2 regions of the Bacillus sp. V2I10 genome follow, and region 1 is predicted to be linked to the other one. Evidence: riboswitches for the same ligand, from Rfam matches in the RefSeq annotation. Region 1 holds a riboswitch; the other holds the start of a gene.
What was found. A riboswitch is a leader RNA that binds a small molecule or an ion and turns the genes downstream of it on or off. The one in region 1 is predicted to bind S-adenosylmethionine.

Region 1 (7,568 bases):
GAGCTGGGCGATGCCGGTAAATCCGCTCGCATAAACATCAGCAGGAATCATGAATAAATTCAGGCCGACAGCATTCAGCAGCGCTCCAAAAATAACGACAACCGCTTTTTTTACTTCTTCATAAACCATTTGCAGAAAATCCTCCCGGGCTATAAGATAATGATAGTATTTCTGATTTACCCCAATTTCTTGCAGATCAATACAAATATTGTGTTTTAGGGCAGCGTAACATTCTTTACTTCTTTTTGGCTAAGTGCTAATTTAAAACTATATATGAGGCTATTATCCCGTTTTGCGGGTAAATCCAGATGAAATGAGGTGTCAAAATGATGGTACATATCGTCGCAGACAGTGCATGCGATCTGCCGCTTGAATTTTATGAGAAACACGGCGTTACACTTCTCCCTCTTGGTGTACATATTGAGGAAAATGACTATCGCGATCTAGTCACGATTTCCCCTAAAGAAGTATACGACGCGATGCGTGAAGGGAAAATAGCTAAAACGACTCAAATCTCTCCTCTTGATGTAAAAGAGGCATTCACTGAATTTGCAAAGAAACAAGTGCCGGTATTGTATGTTGCTTTTTCATCGGAGCTTTCCGGAACCTATCAGACTGCTGTCATGATTGGAAACGAAGTCAAAGAGGAATATCCTGATTTTGAGCTTTCCATTGTGGATTCTAAATGCGCTTCCCTTGGCCTTGGACTTGCCGTTAAATATGCAGTTGACCTAGCCAGTAAAGGAAACACTCTACATGAAATTGAAGCTTCTGTAAAGGACTTTTGTGAACATACAGAGCACATTTTTACCGTCGATAACTTAGAATATTTAGCAAGAGGCGGAAGAATCAGCAAAGCATCTGCATTTGTAGGCGGTCTTCTCAACATCAAACCGCTTCTTCATGTTGAAGGCGGCAAGCTGATTCCGCTTGAAAAACTTAGAGGCCGGAAAAAAGTTTTCAGAAGGGTCATCGAGCTGATGAAAGAGCGGGGCGTTAATCTTGAAAGTCAGACCATCGCCATCAGTCACGGGGATGATGAGGACTCCGCCAAGGAAATAAAAGCAATGATTGAAATTGAATTTCATCCGAATGAAGTATATATAAACACAGTCGGCTGTTCAGTTGGAGCGCATTCTGGACCTGGTACGATTGCCATTTTCTTTTCAAATAAACCGATCTCATAATATTATACTTACAGGGCAACATAAACGTATCTTTTCAGTAAGGGAGTTTTTATGATGCCGCATACAAGCGATAACGACAAAAAAGCAAAAGACAATAATGCCAAAGAACATGAACGAAACATGATGCGCGAGAAAAACCGCCAAAAAGGCGAATTACAATATTCTAAAAAGACCGACCATTTATAAGAGAAGCGGAAGCCCTGGTCAGCTCTGAATGGCAGATAACGATTCGCCGGAAAAGTCCGGGTTTGACTTTTTTGCGGCGGATCCGTTCTGACCGAGGAGTTAGTCGCTGAAGCTGGACTTAAATGCGCAAAATTTCTTATATCTTTGAAAAAACAGCAGCGATTTTCCGCTGCTGTTTTTGTTTTATTGTAGCTTAAACTTCGAAAGTGTCTGATTTAAATCATCTGTCAGCTGTCTGAGTTCAATCACTTTTTCCACCATTTTTTCGAATGCGAGCAGCTGTTCAGTTGTCGAAGCAGATATTTGCTCGCTTCCTGCTGCCGTCTCTTCTACAACGGCACTGATGCTCTCTACATTTTGCAGAACTTGCTCTCCGAGTTTTTTGGAATTCAATATTCCTGATTTTAAATCATTTAATTCTGATGAGATCCCTTTTACTTTAAGATCGATATCTTCAAATGCACTAGCAAGCGATCAACTCGCTTACTGTTCCTTTTTGAAATATGTCCAGCCGTCTTCCTGATAAACTTTCCCGGCTTTCATCAATGAGCCGATTGCACGCTTGAACGCGCCTTTGCTCATGTTAAAGCGTTCTTTAATGTCTTCTGGGTCGCTCTTATCGAAAAATGGCATCGCTCCGCCTCTTGATTCCATGTAATCATAAAGCTGCTGTGCATCCTCATCCAATGCTTCATGCTTTCTTGGAAGAAGAGATACGTTGATTGTTCCATCTTCCTTTACATCAATTACGCGCCCTGTTACAAGCTCGCCTAAACGAGGCTCCCTTTTACGCTGCGAAGAGTGAATAAATCCTTTGTAGCCTTCTTCTGTAATAATATATGAGCCGGCAATAATCATTCTGTAAACTCTGCCTGTCACAGTTTTATTGTTGGCTGTACCTTCTGCTGATACGATCTTCTCCTGCATGACATCTTCCGTTGCAAGCTTCGTGAAAAACCTGCCATTTTTCGTTACCTTCAAAGAACAATAAAGCATGTCCCCCTCTTCTGGCCAAACCTCGATAAACGCTGGAAGAATATCGTTTGCTACTAGCGCATCCTTGGATAAACCAATATCAACAAACGCTCCCATGTCTTCTCTTACGCTTACAACCTCAACCCAGTCGTAATGATCCTCGGTAATTTTCGGTTTCTTCATAGTTGCGGCAAGACGGTCTTCATGATCGACAATTAAATAAACCTCAATTTCTTCTTTGTCATCAATCGGCTCCGTGATTTCGGTTTTGTGGAGCAGCACACGGCTTTCTCCGTCTGTTAAATAATAGCCATAATCTAATTTTTCATCTATTGAAAGCGTCATAAACGTTCCTGGATTCATCAAATGTATTTCGTTCCTTTCTTATGCAGGATGCATCTGCTGTTAGTTTTCAAATTGAAGCGGACATTTATGTATGTATTTGCAGTTTAATGGCCAATTCCTGGGCTAAACAGGCGATTCCGCACTTCGTATTGTCCGGCTCCATCGCCTAACTCCTCGGTCAGAACGGATTCGGCGAAAAAGTCAAAATCGGACTTCATTCTCAATGCTGTAGACTACTCCAACCTTAGCGTTTTTGTACTTTGTCTTGTCCGGCTCCATCGCCTAACTCCTCGGCCAGAACGGATCCGCCAGTAAAGGCAAAAAGCGCCTTTTCTGGGAGATCCTTATCTGTCTTTCGGAGCTAAACAGGCGATTCCGCACTTCGTATTGTCCGGCTCCATCGCCCAGCTCCTCGGCCAGAACGGCTCCGCCAGTAAAGGCAAAAAGCGCCTTTTCTGGCGGAGCCTTATCTGTCTGTCGGAGCTAAACGGGCGATTCCGCACTTCAAATGTTGTTATCCCCTGTTCATTCTACTATAATCTATAGATAATATAAACTTTTGGGAGGATTCTTATGGCGAAGGACAGTTCTTTTGATATTGTTTCAAAGGTGGATATGCCTGAGGTGACAAATGCAATTACGATGACGATGAAGGAAATCGGCACCCGCTATGATTTTAAAGGGAGCAAAAGCAGCATTTCACTTGAAAAAGAAGAGATTGTTTTAGTTTCAGATGATGAGTTTAAAATGGATCAGTTAAAGGATGTTTTTATTTCTAAATTGATTAAACGCAATGTAGCGACACGAAATATTGATTACGGAAAAATCGAAGGTGCATCGGGCGGAACGATTCGCCAGCGCGCTAAGCTGATTCAGGGTATTGATAAGGATAATGCAAAAAAGATTAATGCCATTATTAAAAATTCCGGATTAAAAGTAAAAACTCAGGTTCAGGACGATCAGGTCCGTGTGACCGGCAAAAATAAGGACGACCTACAGCAGGTGATTGCAGCCGTTCGCGGAACCGACTTGCCGATAGATGTTCAATTTATTAATTTCAGATAAAGTGAACCAAACACTCGAGCTCTTCTCTGCTGGGTGTTTGTTTCGTTGTTCCGCAAGTTTCTGCTTCGATTTTCCACCAATAAATTCCGCGTCTATTCAGAAAACTTTTACTTTTGTATTGAATCTATCCGAAAAAACATGTAAATTAGATATAATATCTTTTTGTAAATTTCATATTTCACCATTCTTATCTAGAGAAGCTGAGGGACTGGCCCTTTGAAGCTTCAGCAACCTGGCATAATGAAATCATCTGTATTCATCAGGGATTTCAATCCAAGGTGCTAATTCCAGCGATGCATCCATCGAACGATAAGAAGAAGTCCTGATCGTTCAAAGTCTTCTTCTTGGAAGGCTTTTTTTGTTTTTTTCTACAGCACTAAGGAGGTTTGGAGTTTGACACTTTTAAACGATTTACAGAAGAAGATCCTGATTGGCGACGGAGCAATGGGAACACTGCTTTACTCTCACGGAGTTGACAGGTGTTTCGAAGAATTGAATTTATCGAAGCCTGATGAAATATTAAATGTTCATAAGGCGTATATTGCAGCCGGTGCAGATGTCATTCAGACAAATACTTACGGCGCAAACTATATTAAGCTATCAAGATATGGACTTGAAGATGAAGTGAGGGCGATTAACCGTACTGCTGTTCAGATTGCTAAAAAAGCATCAGCCGGCAATAACACCTATATTCTTGGAACGATTGGCGGCATCCGTGCTTTCAAGAAAAATGCCTATTCTCTTGAGGACATTAAACGCAATTTCAGAGAACAGCTTTACCTTTTGCTCAGTGAAGAGGTAAGCGGTCTGCTGCTTGAAACCTATTATGATCTTGAAGAAATAAAAACAGTATTAGAGATCGCAAGAAAAGAAACGAATATCCCGATTATTACAAACATCTCCCTTCACGATATCGGAGTCTTGCAGGACGGAACACCCCTGAATGAAGGCCTTTCTCAGCTTGAGGCACTTGGTGCTGACGTTGTCGGTCTGAATTGCAGACTGGGTCCTTACCATATGCTTTCATCTCTTGAAGAAATTCCGCTTCCTGAAAAAGCGTTCTTATCTGTTTATCCAAACAGCAGCTTGCCGACTCTTGAGGAAGGAAGACTTGTCTATGGCTCTGGAGAAAAATATTTTGCAGAAAGCGCACTCGCCTTCAGAAATCAGGGAGCAAGACTAATCGGAGGCTGCTGCGGCACAACCCCTGTACACATTGAAGCAATGGCAGCAGCGCTTAAAGGGCTCGCTCCAGTTACAGAAAAGAAAGTAAAAATACGGAAGAAAGAGATTTCTGTCACGTCTGCAGCGGAAAGAAAGTACCCTCCCCTGCAGGAAATAGTTAATAAGAAGCGCTCTCTGATTGTAGAACTCGATCCTCCTAAAAAACTTGGACTGGACAAATTTTTAAAAGGTGCAAAAGCACTGCAAGCTGCTGGAATCGATGCCTTAACACTTGCAGACAACTCGCTTGCGTCGCCGAGAATAAGCAATGTTGCTGTAGGATCCATCGTTCAGCAAACACTTGGACTCAGGTCCTTAATTCATATTACATGCCGCGACCGCAACTTAATTGGCCTTCAATCTCATTTAATGGGTCTTCATACGCTGGGACTTACGGATGTGCTTGCGGTTACAGGCGATCCATCAAAAATCGGGGATTTTCCGGGAGCTACTTCCGTTTATGATCTTTCTTCTTTTGATTTGATCAGCTTAATCAAACAATTTAATGATGGTCTTTCTTATTCAGGAAAACCTCTTGGGGAAAAAACCAATTTTTCAGTTGCTGCTGCGTTTAATCCCAATGTTAAATATCTCGATAAAGCAGTAAAAAGACTGGAGAAGAAAATTGCCTGCGGTGCAGATTATTTCATTTCTCAGCCAATTTACTCAGAAAAACAGCTGATTGATGTTTATGAGGAAACGAAGCACTTAACCGTTCCGATTTATATCGGCATTATGCCGCTCACAAGCAGCCGCAACGCAGAATTTATTCATAACGAAATTCCGGGCATTACTCTTTCTGACAGTATTCGTGAAAGAATGGCACAGGCAGGTGATAATCGGGAGAAAGCCTATCAGGAAGGATTGGCCATCTCTAAAAGACTGATTGATGCTGCCTTTGATTTATTTAATGGAATCTACTTAATTACACCGTTTTTAAACTATGAATTAACCGTTGAACTGACAAATTACATTCACAAGAAACAAATTGAGGTTAATGAAAGGAAGATTACGCATGTCTGATATAAAAAAGCAGCTTGAGAAAAAAATCCTCGTTCTGGACGGAGCGATGGGCACCATGATACAGGATGCAAATCTTTCTGCAGCTGATTTCGGCGGAGAAGAATACGAGGGCTGCAATGAATATTTAACGATTACTGCACCAGAAGTCATCGAATCCATTCATGATGCTTACCTGATCGCTAAAGCAGATATTATTGAAACCAATACATTTGGCGCTACTAAGATTGTTCTTGATGAATATAATCTCGGTCACCTCGCTTTTGAGTTAAATAAAAAAGCAGCGGAGATCGCAAAAAAGGCTGCTGAAAAATATTCAACTCCTGACTGGCCGCGTTATGTTGCAGGCTCAATGGGCCCTACGACAAAAACGCTGTCTGTTACAGGCGGAGCAACGTTTGAGGAGCTTATTCAAAACTACGAGGAACAGACACTCGGCCTGATTGCAGGCGGTGCTGATTTGCTTCTTCTTGAAACGAGCCAGGACTTATTAAATGTAAAAGCAGGCTTTCTTGGCATTAAACGCGCATTTGAACAAGCAGGCAAAGAAATTCCGCTGATGATTTCAGGGACAATTGAACCTATGGGAACGACGCTTGCCGGCCAGGATATTGAAGCCTTTTTCATTTCACTTGAGCACATGAAGCCTTTATCTGTAGGTCTAAACTGTGCTACAGGACCTGAATTCATGACCGACCACATCCGGACTCTATCAGGCATGGCTCATACAGCTGTCAGCTGCTATCCTAATGCCGGCCTGCCTGATGAGGAAGGAAATTATCATGAATCTCCCCGTTCTCTTGCTCAGAAAGTAAAAGGATTTGCAGAACAGGGCTGGCTGAACATTGTCGGAGGCTGCTGCGGGACTACACCTGCACATATTACCGCCATTGCTGATGCTGTAGGCGAACTTGAGCCCCGCTCCGTTCCGGAACGCGATCCGGCTCATACTGTTTCTGGCATCGAGCCGCTTATTTATGATGATTCCATGCGTCCTCTATTCGTCGGAGAACGGACAAATGTGATTGGCTCCAGAAAGTTTAAACGACTAATAGCGGAGGGGAAATTTGAAGAAGCAGCTGAAATTGCCCGAGCTCAAGTTAAGAATGGCGCACATGTAATCGATATCTGTCTGGCTGATCCTGACCGCGAAGAATTAGAAGACATGGAAGCCTTCATAAAGGAGATTACGAAAAAAGTAAAAGCACCTCTTGTCATTGATTCAACGGATGAGTTAGTCATTGAAAAGGCACTTTCCTATTCTCAAGGGAAAGTGATCATCAATTCCATCAACTTAGAAGACGGTGAAGAGAGATTTGAAGCAGTCGTTCCTCTCATTCACAAATACGGTGCAGCTGTTGTAGTAGGAACGATTGATGAAAAAGGAATGGCGCTGACTGCTGAGCAAAAGCTTGATGTTGCTGTCCGTTCATATGAGCTGCTGACTCAAAAACACGGGTTAAATCCATCAGATATCATCTTTGATCCGCTTGTATTCCCTGTCGGAACAGGAGACGCGCAATATATCGGCTCAGCTGAAGAAACGATAAAGGGCATCCGCTTAAT
Region 2 (7,568 bases), 3.1 Mb from region 1:
TAAATATTTCGGAGCTTCTCTAATTCTCTAATTTCCGTTTCTGAACTTGAAATAAACTCAGGCTGCTGTAACTGATTTATGGAGGGATAAGATGAAAATTGCGATATTCACAGACACATTTGCACCGGATGTAAATGGTGTTGCGAGAACGTTAAAACGTCTTACCGATTATTTAGAAAGCAAAGGCCATGAATATAAAGTTTTTGCCCCCGAAAGCACAAAAGAATCTCTTTTTTCAAGTCATATTCACAGGTTTGCGAGCTCTTCTTTTTATTTATATCCAGAGTGCAGACTTGCCTGGCCGAACATGCTGCAAGTAAAGTCAGAGCTCATCAGATTTAAGCCTGATATTATTCATGTGGCCACTCCTTTTAACATTGGTCTATGCGGACTGCATTATGCCAAAAAATTAAATATCCCTATAGTCGGTTCTTATCATACTGACTTTGATCAATATTTACAGTTTTATGATCTGCACTTATTCTCAAAGCTCTTGTGGAAATATATGCTTTGGTTCCACAGGCCTTTACAGAAAATCTTTGTCCCTTCCGAAGAAACAAAACAGCAGGTTCTAAATCAGGGATTTGAAAATGTTCATATCTGGTCAAGAGGCGTAGACTGCCAATTGTTCCATCCCAACTATTTGCGTAAAGAAATCATCCAGGAATATCAAATAAAAGAAAAATTCATTTTATCTTATGTCGGCAGACTCGCCCCGGAAAAAGATGTTCAGACATTAATGAAGATCTCTCATCAGTTACCTGAACACTTAAGAAGCAAAGTGCACTTTTTAATTGTGGGAGACGGACCTTCTAAAGAAGAAATGATGAAAGAATCACCGGATAATATGACCTTTGCAGGCTATGCAAGCGGTGAAAAGCTTGCGAAAATATATTCAGGTTCAGATCTCTTCTTATTTCCCTCACCGACTGAAACCTTTGGAAACGTTGTTCTTGAATCACTTGCTGCCGGAACTCCTGTTATAGGGGCAAATTCCGGCGGGGTTAAAAATATTATTCAGCAGGGAAAAACCGGCTATTTATGTGAAACGGGATCGGCTGCCGAGTTTATAAGTGCCATTGACACCCTTTTGCAAAATGATGCCTTGAGGTATCAAATGGGAATGAGTGCCCGTGCTTATGCCCTCAGCCAAACTTGGGACAGCATTTTTGAAGGTTTACTGAATGCCTACAGCGAGGTACTGGATCAGCGTGAATTCATACGTTATGCATAAAATAACCGCCCCATTCATGCAAGTAATACAACAAGACTTAAACAATTTTGCAAGTAAAAAAAGCTTGCAAAGATGCCTCTGCAAGCTGCCTCTTCGCGCAAGAGGCTTTTTTAAGTTGCGGCCAACTGCGCAGCATCATCAAAATGGTAGACATTTTCGATAAACACTTGGTGCCAAATCATAAACGTTAAGACGGTCCATATCTTTCTGCTGTGATCTGCCTCTCCCATACAATGCTGATCTAATAATAGTGCAGCATACGATTTATTAATGAGATCTCCCGTCCCGCTCTCCCATATGATCGCTTTTGCCCAATCATACATCTCATTTTTCAGCCAATTCCGTATCGGAACAGGGAAACCCAGTTTTTTTCGATTTAGAACGTGCGGCGGTACAAGATCCCTGACAGCCTGGCGAAGCAGATATTTTGTTTCGCCGTGTTTGATTTTTAACTCATGCGGAATGGTTGAAGCAATTTTAAAAACTTCTTTATCCAGAAATGGCACCCTTAGTTCCAATGAATGCGCCATCGTCATTTTATCTGCTTTCACAAGAATATCCCCTTTGAGCCAGGTCATCACGTCAATATATTGCATTTTTGAGATGCTGTCTAAATGACTGACATCTTCATAAAGGGCTCCCTGTTACATCTGTTGGATCAAAATGAACGTCTGCAGAAAGCAATTCATGTTTTTCGGCAGTTGAAAAGATGTTGGCATTTCCAATATACCGATCTTCTAAAAGGGTTGTCCCCCTCTCAATAAAGCTTTTCCCTTTCATTCCTTCAGGAAAAACAGCAGCCAGCTGTTTTAATCTTTGCTTAAAGCTTTGAGGAAGATGACCAAAGACAGATAGATCTTGAGGTTCTTTGTAAATGTTATAGCCTGCAAAAAGCTCATCTGCTCCTTCCCCCGATAAAACGACTTTCACCTGCTGGCTTGCCTCACGTGCAATAAAATAAAGAGGAATAGAAGCCGGATCTGCCACCGGATCATCCATATGCCAAATGATTTTTGGAAGCTCCTTCATAAATTCCTTATGGTCAACGATATAGGAAAAATTCTCAACACCAAGCGCAATCGCTGTTTCTTTTGCTACATCGATTTCGCTGTAGTCCTCTTGCATAAAGCCGACAGAAAAGGTTTTAAGTGAAGGATGAAATTGCTTAGCAATGGATGCAATAATACTTGAATCCACTCCCCCTGACAGAAAAGATCCAACAGGCACATCGCTTCGCATATGGACTTTGACCGAATCAATTAAAGCCTCCTGAATTTTTTCTTTGAGCCTGGTTTCGTCAGCTGGACGCACAGGCGCAAGTTTCGGTTTCCAGTACCTTGTAAGCTCTAGTGCCTCTCCCGTTTTTTTTGTAAAGAAATAGCCTGGAGGAACTTTCTTAATATGCTCCTGCATCGTGCCCGGATCAGGTACATATTGAAAAGAGAGATAGTGCTCAAAGGATTCTTCATTAATAAGGGGGTTTGGAAGATAATCCGTTAAGCTCTTAAGCTCCGAAGCAAAAAGATTTATTTCCCCGTTTTCTATGTAATATAAAGGCTTTATTCCAAAGTGATCTCTTGCACCGAATAAAAAGTGTTCCTGTCTGTCCCAAATCAGAAATGAAAACATTCCTCTTAAAAGTTGAATCGTTTCCTGGCCATAAATGCAAAAAAGCGCAACGATCACTTCTGTATCCGTATCCGTTTTCAACTTATACCCATGGGAAAAAATGATTTCTCTGAGCTCAATATAGTTATAAATTTCACCGTTAAACACAATGTAATAGCGGTCATCAGTTCCATAAGCCATAGGCTGGTGTCCGCTTTTAACATCTATAATGCTTAACCGCTGAAAGGCCAGAAGAACCTGCTCATCTTGATAAAATCCGCTGTCATCAGGACCTCTGTGTTCTATTTTTCTGCTGGCCTTCTCAATGAATGTATTGAATAAAAGATCTCCTGCTTGTTTACGATAATCAATAATTCCAACAAATCCGCACATCCTATTCGCCTCCAAAATTGTCTTTCCACTTATAAAACGAAGACTAGGAAGAGATTGTTGCATATTTTTACAAAATAAAACAAAAATTCGACAAAAAAAGGATGAGAACTGCGTACAGCAGTATTCTCATCCTTTTTTACTTATTATCGGTTTAATGCCTGCTCTTTAAGAGCTTCTGCTTTATCTGTTCTTTCCCATGGAAGGTCAAGATCATTACGGCCAAAGTGTCCGTACGCAGCTGTTTGTTTGTAAATTGGACGGCGAAGATTCAGCATATTGATGATTCCTGCCGGACGAAGGTCAAAGTTAGCACGAACAACATCAACTAACACATCTTCCTTCACTTTCCCTGTTTCAAATGTATCGATCGCGATTGATACCGGCTGAGCCACACCAATTGCGTATGCAAGCTGAACTTCACATTTATCAGCAAGGCCAGCTGCTACAATGTTCTTAGCTACATAGCGTGCTGCATAAGCTGCAGATCGGTCAACTTTTGTTGGATCTTTACCAGAGAATGCACCGCCTCCGTGACGAGCATACCCACCGTAAGTATCAACGATGATTTTACGGCCTGTTAAGCCTGCATCGCCCTGCGGTCCGCCGATTACGAAACGGCCAGTCGGGTTGATGAAGTATTTTGTATCTTCATCAATTAATTCTTTCGGTACTACCGGGTTAATAACATGCTCTTTTACGTTGCGCTGAATTTGCTCCAATGAAATTTCAGGGTGATGCTGAGTTGAAATAACAATTGTATCAATGCGAACAGGCTTGTCATTTTCATCATACTCAACTGTTACTTGAGTTTTTCCGTCAGGACGAAGGTACGGAAGAATTTCTTCTTTGCGGACTTCCGTTAAACGGCGTGCAAGTTTGTGGGCAAGTGAGATCGGCAGAGGCATTAATTCTTTCGTTTCGTTATTGGCAAAACCAAACATTAATCCTTGGTCACCTGCACCAATAGCTTCAATCTGCTCATCTGTCATTTTTCCTTCACGTGCTTCAAGCGCCTGATCAACACCCATCGCGATATCTGCTGACTGCTCATCAATTGAAGTAAGTACTGCACATGTTTCTGCATCAAAACCATATTTTGCACGAGTGTAGCCAATTTCTTTAACCGTTTCGCGAACGATTTTTGGAATGTCTACATAAGTAGAAGTTGTAATTTCACCAGCAACCAGAACAAGACCTGTTGTAACAGATGTTTCACAAGCTACACGGGCATTTGCATCTTTTTCTAGGATTGCATCTAAAATCGAGTCAGAAATCTGGTCACAAATTTTATCAGGATGACCTTCAGTTACAGACTCTGAAGTAAACAGACGACGTTGTTTAGTCATTAAAGTTTTCCTCCTCAAAAGGTTAGATGATACGGAACTCATTCCCTTTCATATTTTGACCATTCGGCAAAATATTTCAGTTGGCATGTTTTAGGAGAATCCACGAGTACTTTCAGGCAAAATATATTTGAAATAAAAAATCCTTTCCCGCGAGGAAAGGTTATTTACTAAAATCGTAGCCTTTCGCTCTTATCGATCAAGGGCTTTCGCCTTGCATCAGGTTAGCACCTTTGCTCGCAAAAATTCACGAATGAATTTTCAAGATAAAGCAGGTTGCTGGGTTTCATTGGGCCTGTCCCTCCACCAGCTCGGGATAAGAGAATCCGTTCAAGGACATATAATATCGTATATTTCCTTCAGGTGTCAACAAAAAATAACAAGGTTTTCGCATAAGATTTTTTTGGTCCCTTTATATATGTTTCCACAAAATGCCGAAATAAAAACACTTCCTATTATATATGTATCATTTTCATCAAAAACGTTTCTTAAACAGTTCCATTTCATCAATTTGTACGTAGAATAAGTTAAATAGTATAGACTATTTATTTTAATGTGTTATACTAATCGAGAAGAGTCACTTAACATATAGTTGAAAATAATAATAGAAATATAGGTAAAGGATGGGTATGGGATGAATTCAATCGAAATTACAAATGAGCTTGATGTTTTACTTAAAGGGGAAAATGCATTTCATAACTTATCAGTTCCCGTTCTTGTAGAGAAAGTATTAGAGCGCAATGAAGGTACATTAACTTCAACAGGAGCAGTCCGTGCAACAACTGGTACTTACACAGGACGTTCACCTAAAGATAAATTTATTGTAAAAGAAAATTCAACAAATGACAAAATTGAGTGGGGTGCTGTTAATCAGCCTTTCTCTGAAACGGCATTTGAAAAATTGTACTTAAAAGTTCTTTCATACTTAAAAGACCGCAATGAGCTCTTTGTTTTCAAAGGCTTTGCCGGAGCTGACGCAAAATACCGCCTTCCGATTCAGGTTGTAAATGAATTTGCCTGGCATAACCTTTTTGCACAGCAATTATTTATTCAGCCAGAGCGCGCGGATGAGCTGATTCAGCATGATAATCCATTCACGATCGTGTCCGCACCAAACTTTAAAGCAGATCCGTCAGTAGATGGAACAAATTCTGAAACTTTTATCATCATTTCTTTTGAGAAAAGAACGATCCTAATCGGAGGAACGGAATATGCAGGAGAAATGAAAAAATCCATTTTCTCTGTCATGAACTATTTGCTTCCTGAAAGCGGTATCCTGCCGATGCACTGCTCTGCAAATGTTGGTCAGGAAGGCGATGTTGCCCTTTTCTTCGGTCTGTCAGGAACAGGAAAAACAACCCTGTCTGCTGATCCTAACCGCAAATTAATCGGCGATGATGAGCACGGATGGTCAAATGCCGGTGTTTTTAATATCGAAGGAGGCTGTTATGCCAAGTGCATCAACCTCTCACGTGAAAAAGAACCTCAAATTTTTGATGCGATAAGATTCGGGTCAGTGCTTGAAAATGTAGTACTTGATGATGACACAAGAATTGCTGACTATGATGATACCTTCTTTACTGAAAATACAAGAGCGGCCTATCCCCTTGAAGCAATGGATAACATTGTGAAGCCTAGTATTGCAGGCCACCCGCATACGATTGTCTTTTTAACTGCTGATGCATTTGGAGTTCTTCCTCCTATCAGCAAATTAACAAAAGAACAGGCCATGTACCACTTCTTAAGCGGCTACACAAGCAAGCTTGCCGGAACAGAGCGAGGCATTACATCACCTCAGGCTACATTCTCTACGTGCTTTGGCTCGCCTTTCCTGCCGCTTCCTGCTACTGTTTATGCAGAGATGCTCGGGCGGAAAATTGATGAGCATCAGGCAAATGTATTCTTAGTCAACACAGGCTGGACTGGAGGAGAATACGGAACCGGCAAGCGCATGAAACTGAAATATACCCGTTCAATGGTTCTATCCGCTCTTGAAGGCGAATTAGACAACGTGGAAACTGTTACAGATGAAAACTTCGGACTGAAAATTCCAATTCACGTGCCTGGTGTACCGGATGAAGTTCTGCAGCCAGTTAAAACTTGGGACAGCATAAATGCGTATAATGAAAAAGCAAAAGAGCTTGCAGATAAGTTCAAACAAAATTTCAAAAAGTTCAATCATGTTTCAGAAGAGATTGAAACTCTTGGCGGACCAACAGTATAAGCAATCCAAAAGCTATGCCACACACTCTGGCATAGCTTTTTTGATGTATCGCAGCTGGCTTGATAAATGGAAAAGAACTCAGACTGAATTTGGTCGGGAACGTTTTTCCTTTTTTGAGCTAGATCCATATGATAAAATTGTATAAAAAAGTAAATCAATCATTTCTTTTAAGGGGGTGATCTTTTTTGGCGAATTCAGTCCGTTTGCCAGATTCTGCATCGTCTCATGCAAAGCCCGGCAGTAAAAAGGCGATACTTTGCATGGGGCGGACACTTATTTAAATCGCCCGCATCAGCGTTTGCCTTTTCAAGTCCTGTGGCTTTGCACCTTATTTTTATAATCACAAATAAGGGGCTGGCAGAAATGAAATATGTGAACGCAAACGCTATTTTACCTGAAGAACTAATTGCAGAAATTCAGCAGTACATTCAGGGAGAGACCATCTACATCCCGAAACCGGAAACAGCGCACTATAAGTGGGGCACCCGGTCCGGTGGAAGAAAGGTACTCGATGACAGGAACCGTTCGATTAAGCGCAGATTTAAAAGCGGCAAAAAAATTCAGGAACTAGCTGAAGAATATTATCTTTCAGCCGAAACAATCAAAAAGATTGTCTATACAAAATAAAAGCAAACAGCACTGATGATCCAAAAGATGATCAGTGTTTTTTAGAGATAAGCAAATATAAATCTTTGATTATTGATGTTTAACTCCATTGCCAAACTCCTCGGCCAGAACAAATCCGCTTTTCTTATGCAGAGTTTGA

Region 2: linked by a shared signal. The riboswitch ahead of metK (methionine adenosyltransferase) and the one ahead of QFZ72_RS23535 (bifunctional homocysteine S-methyltransferase/methylenetetrahydrofolate reductase) in region 1 are both predicted to bind S-adenosylmethionine.

Annotation. Positions count from the first base shown of each region.
Region 1 is NZ_JAUSYV010000001.1:4,619,825-4,627,392, forward strand. It holds gene QFZ72_RS23505 (YitT family protein) at 1-129, opposite strand, end outside; gene QFZ72_RS23510 (DegV family protein) at 327-1,187, shown strand; gene QFZ72_RS23515 (DUF3941 domain-containing protein) at 1,242-1,373, shown strand; gene QFZ72_RS23520 (hypothetical protein) at 1,557-1,766, opposite strand; gene QFZ72_RS23525 (CvfB family protein) at 1,857-2,711, opposite strand; gene QFZ72_RS23530 (YajQ family cyclic di-GMP-binding protein) at 3,267-3,758, shown strand; SAM riboswitch class I at 3,943-4,074, shown strand; gene QFZ72_RS23535 (bifunctional homocysteine S-methyltransferase/methylenetetrahydrofolate reductase) at 4,152-6,005, shown strand; gene metH (methionine synthase) at 5,998-7,568, shown strand, end outside.
Region 2 is NZ_JAUSYV010000001.1:1,495,053-1,502,620, reverse strand. It holds gene QFZ72_RS07585 (phosphatase PAP2 family protein) at 1-31, shown strand, start outside; gene QFZ72_RS07580 (glycosyltransferase family 4 protein) at 92-1,234, shown strand; partial or broken gene asnB (asparagine synthase (glutamine-hydrolyzing)) at 1,345-3,235, opposite strand; gene metK (methionine adenosyltransferase) at 3,379-4,581, opposite strand; SAM riboswitch class I at 4,768-4,901, opposite strand; gene pckA (phosphoenolpyruvate carboxykinase (ATP)) at 5,213-6,802, shown strand; gene QFZ72_RS07555 (CD3324 family protein) at 7,166-7,429, shown strand.